One region of the Chryseobacterium sp. 2987 genome, then DNA from elsewhere that is predicted to be linked to it. Evidence: riboswitches for the same ligand, from Rfam matches in the RefSeq annotation. Region 1 holds a riboswitch; each other region holds the start of a gene.
The links. A riboswitch is a leader RNA that binds a small molecule or an ion and turns the genes downstream of it on or off. The one in region 1 is predicted to bind cobalamin.
Positions count from the first base shown of each region.

Region 2: another riboswitch for cobalamin. It lies ahead of J2Y40_RS00880 (T9SS type A sorting domain-containing protein); the one in region 1 lies ahead of J2Y40_RS00160 (TonB-dependent receptor domain-containing protein).
Region 3: another riboswitch for cobalamin. It lies ahead of metE (5-methyltetrahydropteroyltriglutamate--homocysteine S-methyltransferase); the one in region 1 lies ahead of J2Y40_RS00160 (TonB-dependent receptor domain-containing protein).
Region 4: another riboswitch for cobalamin. It lies ahead of J2Y40_RS18300 (TonB-dependent receptor domain-containing protein); the one in region 1 lies ahead of J2Y40_RS00160 (TonB-dependent receptor domain-containing protein).

Region 1 covers NZ_JAVDUN010000001.1:28,737-31,911, forward strand. Annotated here, with positions in the region: gene J2Y40_RS00160 (TonB-dependent receptor domain-containing protein) at 1-1,260, opposite strand, end outside; cobalamin riboswitch at 1,292-1,468, opposite strand; gene cdd (cytidine deaminase) at 2,137-2,619, opposite strand; gene namA (NADPH dehydrogenase NamA) at 2,723-3,175, shown strand, end outside.
Region 2 covers NZ_JAVDUN010000001.1:175,032-178,206, forward strand. Annotated here, with positions in the region: gene J2Y40_RS00880 (T9SS type A sorting domain-containing protein) at 57-1,181, opposite strand; cobalamin riboswitch at 1,260-1,450, opposite strand; gene J2Y40_RS00885 (esterase-like activity of phytase family protein) at 1,697-2,959, shown strand.
Region 3 covers NZ_JAVDUN010000011.1:40,712-43,886, forward strand. Annotated here, with positions in the region: gene metE (5-methyltetrahydropteroyltriglutamate--homocysteine S-methyltransferase) at 1-1,979, opposite strand, end outside; cobalamin riboswitch at 2,158-2,344, opposite strand; gene J2Y40_RS21895 (Lrp/AsnC family transcriptional regulator) at 2,500-2,961, shown strand; gene J2Y40_RS21900 (hypothetical protein) at 2,980-3,175, opposite strand, start outside.
Region 4 covers NZ_JAVDUN010000006.1:139,188-142,362, reverse strand. Annotated here, with positions in the region: gene J2Y40_RS18310 (cytochrome-c peroxidase) at 1-126, shown strand, start outside; gene J2Y40_RS18305 (transporter) at 126-1,076, shown strand; cobalamin riboswitch at 1,239-1,424, shown strand; gene J2Y40_RS18300 (TonB-dependent receptor domain-containing protein) at 1,533-3,175, shown strand, end outside.

The sequences.
Region 1 (3,175 bases):
GCCGGGCTGCCAGTAAAGATCATTAAATGATGGGAATCTGAAGTTTTTGGAAACACTTATCCCGGCATGATACCATTTCAAAGCATTCCATTTTCCTGAAAAGGAATACAGAAGCGGAGAAGAAATATCCTCAATGAAATTCTGCTTTACACCGGCTTCAAAACGGAGATCCTTTGTTGTAAAATACCTGATAATACCTGCTATAGATCCCACATTTCGACTGACCTTATCCAATCCCGATTCATAACCTTCCCCTTTATTGATCTGGAATTCCCCAATCGCATTGATATTGATCTTTGGAGTGATAAAATAATTGAAATCGTTCTTGAATATATAATTTTTTCCTTCGGCTCCGCTCGTTTTCGGACGGGTAATATCCCCGAAATACTGGAAATTATCCTCCGTATAAGCAGCCTTTAAACTATTGGAAAGATTCGTTGTATTAATATCCCAGGAGATAAGACTTCTTAAAGTCTGAGCGTTGTATTTGGTCTTATTTCCGTTAGGTTCAAAAATAGGGTAGTGCTGGGACGCATCGAAGATCTGGTTCTGCCATGAAATGGTCTGATGGTCCGCAATCTTATAGGAAGCCCCAATATTAAAGGCCGTATTGTAATATTTTCCGTTGAGATTATTATAGGGAGAACTTCCTGTTACAAATTCTGGAACCTTATAATCATTTTCACTGATCACATAGCTGCCCGATGCTTTGAAACTGAATTTTTCATTGCTGTAAGAAGCTTTGACAAAATTATTATAAGTCCCGAAAGAAGCAGCCTCCGAATATAAGGAAGCCCCAAATCCTCTGTTGAATTCCAGATTATTATTAAGATGGATACTGCCGCCAATGGCAGAACTTCCATACTGTACACTTCCTCCTCCTGCTTTCACTTCAAGCTGGTCATAGCCATAAAGCGGAATATTATTCACATCCCCTTGTCCTAAAAAAACAGAGTTGATGTTGATTCCGTTCCATACAAAAGCTGTGTGGCCGGCACTCGTTCCCCGAAAAGACGGTGAAGAAACAGCACCACGGCCATTCTCCTTCATATAAATCTGTGACTGGAACCGTAAAAGCTCAGAAAGACTAGTGGAATTCTTCTCAATATCTTTTGGAGTAATCGTATTGACGTGATGAAACAGTTTAACTTTGCTCATCTGGTTGTCAAATACATAAATGGTATCAATGGCCTTCTCCTGTCCTAAAAGAAAGCTGCCATATGACGAACAAAGCAGTAATAAAGATCTTTTTATATCCATACTAATTTCACTTTTCCTCCGAAAGTAATCTGTTTTTAGTTAGTATTCTGGCAGGTCTCCTGACTTTCGCGTTCTGCACCTTCCCGTATAAACAGTGGTTTGTTGCAGAAACTCTCATTGCGATTTACAGTTGCGGGGACAGTTTGGGGTTTTCACCCAATTCCCTATTATTTCCAATATGCTGGAAACCAAAATTTTTGCAAAGATAAGTTTTTAAATGTATTGGACAACAGGACAGAAAGATGAAACGATAAATGGGAAAACAGGCAGAATTCTATCAGATCCCATAGATTACGTAAATTTTTTGTTGGTTTGATATAATATAGTAATAAATTTAATTATTATCATGTTTTAAGGTGTAAGAAAATCAAATATTTTCATCCGTTTTACAATCAAATATTTTAAGAGCTAACACAGCCGAAGGCTAATCCACCACTTCATCGAATCAACGGAGTTGATTCCATCCTTAGCTCCCTAAAATCAAAAAGATCCAGAATAAGGCTTTGCGTGACAAAAAAATATCAAAAGAAGTAATACAAATTAGATTTTCCACAGATTGCACAGATTTTCTAGAAAAAGATCTGCGTCATCTGTGAGATTTGTGGGAACAATATGTATGAAGGTTTTGAAAAGCGATACTTTAAAAATCTGCAAAACCAGATGATCTACGAGCGTGAAATTTTCTCGGATTGATCAGGTTTTTCACCAAGAATTTAAATGAATTTCTATAGGTAAAGCTTTAAACTTTCATATGAAAGCGGTAAAATCTTTTGTGGTTAAAAAAGTTTTATTACCACAGACACAGATATTTTATTAGTGAATTCGTGGCAAAAAACAACAGATCTTCCATCCAGATTTTGAAATTCTTATCAGCTTTTACAAAAACGATGAATCAAAATAAAACGGAAGCAAATCTTTAATCGCATGTACTTTAAAAACTTCCTCGTTCATACTTGAAAAATAAAGTTCTATATTTTCGTTCTGTTTGGTTTCAAATTCTATTAAACTCTGACGGCAGGCTCCACATGGTGGGATCGGAGGATTTTTCTCATGAAATTCCTTAGGTCCGCCCACTACAAAAATCTTTTCTATTTTAACATCCGGAAAATTGGCGGCTACCCAGAAAAGTGCTGTTCTTTCTGCACACAATCCTGATGGGAAGGCTGCATTTTCCTGGTTGTTACCCGAATAGATTTCTCCGTTTTCAAGAAGTACGGAACAGCCTACCAGAAACTGGGAGTAAGGTGCGTAGGCATTTTCGCGGGCCTGCTTGGCTCTTTCGAATAATTTTTTTTCAATATCGCTCAGTTCGCTGCTGTTTTTAAAATACTCGTAACTGATCTGTAGGTCTTTTTTCATATATTGTACGACTAAAAAAGGGGGGCTAAAATTAGTTCTTTTTAATCAGGTGGGCAATATTTTTTGCTCATTAGATCATTAACCTGAAATTCAAAAGATTAAAATGCTTTATACACCAATAAAATTCAGAAACGTTGAAGTAAAAAACCGTTGGGTGATGTCACCAATGTGCATGTATTCCTGTGAAAACGGACTGGCCAATGACTTTCATTTTGTACATTACGGAAGCAGGGCGCAGGGCGGAACAGGACTGCTCATGGTAGAAGCTACCGGAGTAGAGCCACAGGGAAGGATCACCAATAAATGTATGGGAATATGGAATGATGAACAGGCAGACCAGCTTAAAAAGATCGTTGATTTTGTTCATACCCATTCAGAAAGTAAAATAGGAATCCAGCTGGCCCATGCAGGAAGAAAAGGTTCAACATGGAATAATCAGCAGATTTCTCTTGAAGAAGGTTGGGAAACGCTGGCTCCGAGCCCGATTCCTTATCATCCTTCAGAAAGAATTCCTCATGTTCTGACTACTGATGAGGTTAAACAGCAGGTACAGAAT
Region 2 (3,175 bases), 150 kb from region 1:
TTTCTAAACCTAACAGGTCTCCGAGACCTGTTAGGTTTTTGTTAAGCGCACTCACGTTATTTTTTGATAAGCTTATGAACCGTAGTATTTTTTGAAGTTTTAATCTCCATCAAATAAACACCGGATTGCATAGACTGAATATCAATTTTTGAAGCTTTCGAAGTAAGAACTTTCTGTCCGGAAACCGAATAAATATTGATTTCTTTTATATCATCTGCTGTTTCTATCTGAATAAAATCACTTGCCGGATTCGGATAAATTCTGAATGCCTTCTTCTGAGCATCAGAAACACCTAAAACTTCCTGTGATGCTTCGGTAGGGGTAAACGGTAATCTTTGTCCAAAGCTTAAACCCAGCCATTCATTATTGTTCAGTTGAGTTGGTGACAAAGAAGTCTGGCTTCTCCATGCTGAAAGATCTTTTCCTTTGAAAAGCTTCCAGGTATTTGTTCCTGAAGGTATTCCTGAATGATTGTTTAAAGATAAAGAGGCGATCTGCCCTCCATTTGAAGTGAAATTGAAATAGGAAGCGTGAGCCTGAATTTGTTGAAGAGCCTGTTCAGCAGTAATGCTTCCGTTGTATTTGATTCCGAAAACAAAAGAATGGGCAGAACCATTTGAATTGTTGGTACCAAAATCAATAATCACAAGGCTTGAATTGCTTCCTGTTCCGATCCAGTTGGTGATCTGTGAGGTAGTATACCAGGCAGAATTGTAAGCGGCAACAGGAGGGGATGGATGGGAGAGTGGAGGTGTATTATCGGTAAACCCATATCCAAAAGAGGCCCCGTACCATTTACCGTTGACGAGCGGATCTCCGTTCACGCCGTTATTAAGCGTCATATTTTCAGCAGAAGGCCCTGACCATGTAGACCAGTAATCATCCGGACTTGGTACGTGATGGTTATAATTCAGGCTGTAAAGGAATCCGGACGGAATCTCCACTTCTATTTTAGGTTCTGCAGCTGCAATAGCTCCGATGAGGTCTTCCATGGTAAGATCATCCGAGTCAAAACGGTATCCCCAGGCATAGGAGGAAGGATTGTCATCATCATTGAAGTCAGCAATGAAATAGGCTTTTTTAGAACCGGTTCCTACCCAGAATTTAATGTCGTTTTCGGTAAACTGGGCCGACAGGAGCTGCATACAAAGCAGCAGGAAAAAAAAGTAGATTTTTTTCATGATATAATTAAATTAAAAGTTTTATTCCCGAAACTTTCCCTCAGAAAAAAGAAATGAATGACTTCAAATACTCTGTCTCTGATGAATATGGGGTAAGGCAGGTCTCCTGGCTTGCATCAGAAATACGCCTTCCCGGATTTTGATCCAGTGGCACAGTGTACTCCTGTTTAAACAGCTTACAGTTGCGGGTACAGCCCAAGAATTGAATATTCTTCTCACTTGGTTCCCTTTTAATGAACAATGGTTCAGCCTTAAACCGTTACAAATATAGGGTGTATATTTTTGATGTCGTTTTGTGAATTATTTTGAATTTTTACACTTTGTTTGATAGTTTAAGGATGTTTGGGATGATGATTTTTAGATTTAATAAAGAATTGGTGAGTTTGGATTTTATTCTGATATTTTTTCTGTTTAAAATAAATTAACCTTAGGAGCTTTATTGTTAAAGTATATTTATTCTTGTATTCAAGATCAGTTTACAATTGTTGTCTATTTTCGCTGCCATAAAAGTAAACATGAAAAAACTGCTGATCTCTGCTTTGGCGCTTATTGCTATGGCATCATGTAAAGATGATGACAATGTAAGCAGCCAGGATATTAATTATTCTAAACTTCCTCAGGAATTTCCTTTTTCCAAACTGGCTACCATAAATGGGGTAGATGTGATTAACGGAGGTTTTGGTTCGGGTGCAGCAGCCCATCCAAGCAGAAAAGGTGAGTTCTATCTTATCACAGACCGTGGTCCCAATACTGATTATCTGAACGGGAAAAAATTTCCGGCTCCGGATTTCACTCCAACCATTATGCATTTTAAGATCAATGCTGATGGAAATATCGAGGTCATTAAATACATTAAACTGAAAAATCCTTCCGGTCAACCGATCACTGGGCTTCCAAATCCTGCGGGGATGGGAAATACAGGCGAGACCGCTTACGATGTAAACGGAAATGTTTTAGGAACGGATAATTACGGTCTGGACAGTGAGAGTATTGTAGCTGCTGCGGACGGTACTTTCTGGGTTTCTGATGAATATGGACCGCATATTGTCCATTACAGTGCAGAAGGAGTGGAAATGGAAAGGATAAGCCCAATAGGCGTTAATACGGGACCGAGAAAACTGCCAGCTGTTTTAGCCAAAAGGAGAGCAAATAGAGGAATGGAAGGACTTTGTATTACTCCGGACGGGAAAACACTGGTAGGAACCATTCAATCAACGATGTATGTTCCTACAAAAGCCCTGGCTACCAATACCACTTTAACCAGAATTGTAACTTTCGATATTGCCACAGGGAAAACAAAACAGTTTTTATATAAACAGGACGGAGGAACTTCGGATTCTGTCTGTGACATAACAGCGATCAGTAACACGGAATTTCTTGTCATCGAAAGAGACGGAAACTTTGGTTCGCAGGGCGGTGTGAAGAAAGTATACAGGATCAGTCTCTCAGATGCTTCTGATGTAACCGGATCTGATGTTGCTGCTGTAGATGGAATGAAGATCAACAACAAAACGCTGGAACAAAGCACATGGAATGAAATTACCATCGCAGGAATAAAGCCCGTAACCAAAACACTAGCCGTAGACTTGGTTGCCAAACTAGGCTATGAACATGATAAGTTTGAAGGGATTGTTTATCTGGGAAATAATAAACTTGCTGTTTTCAATGATGATGATTTCGGAATCCTAGATGACGGAAACGGAAACCCAAAAGCCAAAATTCTTCCTAAAACCGGGAAAGTAGACAAAGGAACGATGTATATAGTCGATATTCAATAATTAGATTTTTTTAAAAGAAAACGGCGGAATCGAAGATTCCGCCGTTTTTGTTGTTGTATATTGGGTGTAGTTCAATAGAAATGATATTATAATTATTTCCCCGCAGATCCCACAAATTTCACAGATATTATCTGCTGTTTTTACACCATTTGATCTGGTTAATCATAAATCAATTCAATAGAAAAGGGCTTTATCCTCTTCACGCTATTAAAAAAA
Region 3 (3,175 bases), on a different contig from region 1:
TCAGAATAGCACATATGCGTATGAATCTGAGTAGCATCTTCCACACCGCTGGCAGAAATTCTAAAGGCTTCTACTGCCCATTTCAGGTAACTTTGCCAGTCGGATTTCCTCAACGGAAGACCTTCACGAATGGCAGGTTCATCAATTTGGATAACCCTGATGCCTGCTTTCTCTAGATCGGTTACCTCATCACGGATAGCCAGAGCAATTTGTTTACAGGTAAGAGAACGGGGCTGGTCATCCCGTACAAAAGACCATTGAAGGATGGTTACAGGACCTGTCAGCATTCCTTTTACCCATTTCGTAGTTAATGATTGGGCATATTGTGACCAATAAACGGTCATAGGATGAAGTCGGTGGACATCTCCATAAATAACAGGCGGTTTTACACACCGGCTTCCGTAGCTTTGTACCCAGCCATTTTGAGTGAAGGCAAATCCGGAAAGCTGTTCTCCGAAATATTCCACCATATCATTCCGCTCAAATTCTCCGTGAACGAGTACATCAATTCCTGTCTTTTCCTGCCAGCGGATTGTTCTTTCCGTTTCTTTTTTCAGTAGTTCATCGTAGTGTCCGGCAGTGAGTTCCCCTTTTTTGAATTTCGCTCTCCAGCTTCTTACTTCTTTGGTCTGAGGAAACGAGCCAATGGTTGTTGTTGGGAACAATGGAAGTTGAAGGACTTTCTGTTGGACTTCTTTTCTGATGTTGAACGGATTATTTCTCTGTGCATCTGCTTCAGTGGTTACGGAAATGCGGTCTTTAACTTCCTGATGATGAATAAGCGTTGATACTTTACGGTTTTCCAGTGCTTTCCTGTTTTCAGCTAATACCTGCAAAGTATGATAATCCGGATTTTCTGAAGCTAGCTTTTTCAAAACAGCGATTTCTCCAATCTTTTGTTTGGCAAAAGCCATCCATTGTTTAATTTCAGGAGACAAAACTTCTTCATTAGTTTCCGAGTCAAGATCGAAAGGAACATGGAGGAGCGAACAGGAAGGCGCAATAAAGACCCGTTCTGATCCGATTTCACTGACCGCTTTTTTAATCCAGTGAAGCGATCTTTCAAAATCGTTTTTCCAGATATTTCTTCCGTCCACAATTCCAAGAGAAAGGCTTAATGTGGTAGGAATTGCCTGTAAAACGTCATCCAACTGCTCAGGACAGCGCACTAAATCAATATGCAAAACATCTGTCGGAAGGGAAGAAGCCAGAGAAAGATTGTCTTTTAATCCTTCAAAATAAGTGGCAATGATCAGTTTAAGATCCGGAAACTGTTTTCTGATTTCACCATAAATATAGTGATACGTTTCTTTTGCTTTTTCATTTAAATCCAAACCGAGGAACGGTTCATCAAACTGAATGTATTCTGCACCGTGGTGTTCTAGCTCTTTTAAAATTTCAATATAAACAGGCAAAAGATTTTGAGCCAGATCCAATTTGTCGAAATCTTCTTCTTTTTCTTTACCCAAAAGCAGGTAAGTAACCAATCCGATAATGACAGGTTTCGCATTAATCCCGGATTGTTTGGCACGGATAAATTCTTTGATGATTTTATCTGAAAATAATCTGAAATTCTGGTTTTTCCTGAATTCAGGAACGATATAATGATAATTGGTGTCAAACCATTTGGTCATTTCCATGGCGGTGATGTCCAGACCGTTTTTCTGATAGCCTCTGGCCATAGCAAAGTAAAGATCAAGCTCTGAGTAAGATTCTTCAGAAGCAATAGCCTGATAACGTTCCGGAATGGCTCCAACGGTAAGCGCCATATCCAATATCTGATCATAATACGAAAAATCATTACACGGAATAAGATCGATGCCTGCTTCCTGCTGGATTGTCCAGTTGGCTTGGCTGATGGTTTCCCCGGTTTCCAGCAATTGTTGCAATGATGTTTTACCTGCCCAATATTGTTCACAGGCTTTTTTGAGTTCTCTGTTGCTGCCAATACGCGGGCAGCCAAGTAGGTGTGTTTGCATTTTCTTTCAAACTTTTAAATTAAACAATGGTTTAAAAGCTCTTTTGAATGCTTCGCTATGCCGCCGCGGAAAGAAAATAAAGGAAACGCAGAGATACAAAAAGGACGTAATTTTCCTGTTAACGGTAGAATACGTTCAAAGTATCATCTGTATGACCCAAAGCTTCAGACCGCGGAAGCATTGTCAATCCGGAACAGGCAGGTCTCCTGGCTTGCAGCGGCATCTGTCATCCTTCCCGCTTTTGGCAGTGGATATGCTGGGACAGAAACCTTTGGTATGCTGCTTACAGTTGCGCGACAGCTCGTGATTTTCACACGATTCCCTATTAATCTACGCTACGTAAAACCTCTTCCGTTTTGATGAAGTATTATAAAGAACAAAATAGGGGATAAAGATATAGAATTAAGATAATTGATTGGCTGTATTTTGAAAATTTAGAATAATATTTTGAATTGATCTTATTTTAAAGCTGAATATTCTGTATTTTTGAAAAAAATGACCGTAAAAAGAATATTATCCTGTGGAAAGACTTGATGAAAAGGATCTTCAGTTGCTGAGAATCCTGCAAAAGAATGCAAAACTGACCGTTAAAGAGCTGGCAAAAGAAATTAACCTGTCTCCGTCACCTGTTTTTGAACGGGTCAAAAGATTAGAACAGGAAGGTTATATCAAGCATTATGCAGCTGTTCTGGAAGCTGAAAAGCTGAACAGGGGTTTTACGGTTTTCTGCCAGATTAAGCTGAAAATTCATGACAGAGCTGTCGGAAATAAGTTTGTAAAAGACATCCTTAATATTGAAGAAGTAGCGGAATGTTACAATATCTCCGGCGATTTCGATTTCCTGCTGAAAGTTCAGGTAAGGGATATGAAACATTATCAGGATTTTGTCTTCAATACATTGGGATCGGTAGATTCTATCGGAAGCACACACAGTACTTTTGTAATGGCGGAGGTAAAAAATACCCATGGGGTTTCCATATAAATATTATAGAGGACAATATTATTTGCTCCTGACTTCCAGAATATTTTCTACAGGTTGCTCCGGATGTTCAAGATAAACTTTATTCATATCGACTTTTCGCAGCCAATCAGAAACTTTAAAACTCCGTAGCGGCAATTCTGTTGAATCTTTATTGATCTCAAAGCTCAGGCTTTTAATGGTATTTCCTCCACCGAAGGATTGTCCCCAGAACTTG
Region 4 (3,175 bases), on a different contig from region 1:
CCGGAGCTAAAACAGAACGGTCATATTGGAATAGCTATGAATAGTCAGGAAAAGCAGTTTATTGTTGCTTTTCTGAAAACGCTTTCCGATAAAAACTTTATTTCTAACCCCAAATTTTCTGAATAATGAACACGAAAACAATAATGGTAATGACAGGAATGGTTGTATCTGTTGGATTTCAGGCTAAAACTGTTAACGATAGCATGGAGGTTTCCAATAATGCTAATAGAATAATACTGCTTGATGACTGCGATGCCTGCGGTTGTGCGGCCGGAAATGGCTCTTCAGGTTTTGAATCGTTGCTGAATCCTCAGTTTATCGGGATTAAATATTTTGCCCAGCATTATAAGGCAAAAGAAAATTTGTTTGTGAAAGATCTTACACAGGATCAGTATTTCAATACGCTTCAGCTTTGGGGAAAAATTCCTCTGACAAAAAAACTGAGTGTTTATGCCAGTCTGCCATTCCATTTTCACGGAAAGAAAACAATGCAGGGAGACATCCGTATCAATGGAATAGGAGATCTGAACCTGATGGGAATTTATCAGATCGTTAATTCAAAGGAGAATGTCCATCAGCTTAATGGAGGTCTGGGAATAAAAGTTCCTTTAGGTAAATTTGACGAAAAAGGGATGTCCGGAGTTAATCCGAGTTTTCAGCTGGGAACAGGGAGCTGGGATTATCAGGCTGCATTGAATTATAAATTCCAGAGAAATAAGCTGGCAGTTCTGATTAATACGGATTATACCATCAAAACGGAAAATAAAAAGCATTATCAGTTCGGAAACCAATGGAATTATGCCGCAACAGGATTTTATCAGGTTGCAGGGAACGAGAAAACCATCTTATCTGCCAAGGCTGGATTTCAGGGTGAAGTATATGATACCAACCGACAGTACGGAGAAGCATTACCCCGCACGTCAGGAAGCGCTTTGTATGGGAAGCTGGGCTTTGAAGCATCCTATAAAAAGTTTAGTCTCGGGAGCGAGATTATGCTGCCTGCTTACACCAACCTGGCAGGAGGAGATATTGAGGCAAAATCCCGTTTCAGTATTTTTCTGAATATCGGGATTTGATGAACAGTTGATCGCTTGGGAAGAGGTGTTTTTAAGTGAAACCCTACAGATATTTTTTTATCTGTAGGGTTTATCTTTTGCTGGCAACAGGTTATTGTTAAATGTTTTTATCCCATTGAAAATCATTTTGTTATTTCATGTTTTGAATGTGTTAATAATTGTTTATCTTTGCCGGAATCTGGTGAGCCGTAAAAAGCGCTTAAAAGGGAATCCGGTGAAAATCCGGGACAGACCCGCTGCTGTAAGCTCCACACTAAAGTTTTTGAATAATATATCCACTGTTTTTTAATGGGAAGGATTTCAGAAACGGAGTAAGTCAGAAGACCTGCCAGATGATGAACGTTTGACGCTTTCGTGGAATAAAGCTTAGGACTACAATGATTCTGTGCAGTGAATGCTGTGCTTTGTCGTTGCTTTCTTATATCCATTAGCGTCATCATTATTCTAAATGAGCTAATGGTGACAAAACTTATTGCTTCTCTGATTCAAAAGGGAGCTATCACAATTTTTGTGGCAGCCTCTCATCTTGTATTCTCACAGTCTAAGGACAGCATCCGGGAGAAAACGATTCTTCCTATTCAGATTTATAAAAAAGATTTTAAAGAAATTCTTCCGGCACAGATTCTTTCGGGGGAACAACTGGAAAGACTTAACAGTCAGTCGGTGGCAGATGCCCTTCGGTATTTTTCCGGTGTTCAGATCAAAGATTACGGTGGAATGGGAGGTCTGAAAACGGTGAATATCCGGAGTATGGGAAGCCAGCATGTCGGCGTTTTTTATGATGGAATTCAACTCGGAAACGCACAGAACGGAGTGGTGGACCTCGGAAAATTTTCCCTTGATGATATAGAGTCAATTTCTTTATATAACGGCCAGAAAAGTGAAATTTTTCAGCCGGCAAAGGATTTCGGATCTTCGGGATCTATTTATCTACAACCTAAAACACCTGTATTTAAAGGAAATCAAAAAACGAACGTAACGGTTAGATTGAAATTAGGGTCTATCAGTCTCTTTAATCCTTCATTCCGTTTAGAACAGAAGATTTCAGATCGGGTTTCCGCAAGTTTCAGTTCAGAATTTGTTCAGAGCAAAGGATTGTACAAGTATAAATACGAAAAGAAAAATGCTGATGGTTCTGTTGCCAATGATACCATTGCCAGAAGATATGATTCTTACATCCGGGCCAAACGTTTTGAAACCGGTTTTAACGGAACCCTTAATGACGGAAGCTGGAGTGTACGGGGTTACGGATATATTTCAGACCGTGGAATTCCTACAGCTATTGTGAATAATGATTTCGGTCCCAAAGGGCAGCAGATGCTGGATGAAAACTATTTTATTCAGGCCAATTTCAGAAAAAAACTGTTCCCAAAATTTGAGACTCAGGTGAAAGCCAAATTTGCTTACGATTATTCCAGATTTCTGGATACAGTTAATGTATCAACAACAGCACTTCGTATCGATAATACCTATACTCAGAGGGAATTCTATCTTTCTTCATCTAATATCTATTCCATTACTAAAGACTGGGATGTAAGCGCAGGTTTTGATTTTCAGTACAATAATCTGGATGCCAGTCTCAGGGATTTTTCATTTCCTACCCGATATACTTCATTACTGGCCTTTGCTACAACCTATCAGTGGAGAAGGTTTAAATTTCTGGGAAGTGTACTCGGAACCTTTGTACATGAAAATGTAGAAAAAAATGCAAAATCTCCCGATAAAACGGAATGGACCCCTTCTGCATTTCTGAGCTATCAGCCCTTTGATTCAAAAGACTTTACCGTAAGGGCATTTTATAAAAGGATTTTCAGGATGCCTACTTTCAATGATCTGTATTACACCATGATCGGAAATGTCATGCTTAAACCTGAATTTACCAGACAGTATGATGTTGGTTTTACTTATCAGAAACTGTATGACCATGAGTTTTTTAAAGGAATTTATGTGAAGGCAGACGGATATTATAATGAAGTGGAAAATAAGATCATCGCAGTTCCTACTACCAATCTGTTCAGGTGGATGATGACGAATCTCGGAGAAGTAAGAATCCTGGGGGCGGATGTCAATGTTCAGGCTGAATTCGATATCAATAAAGT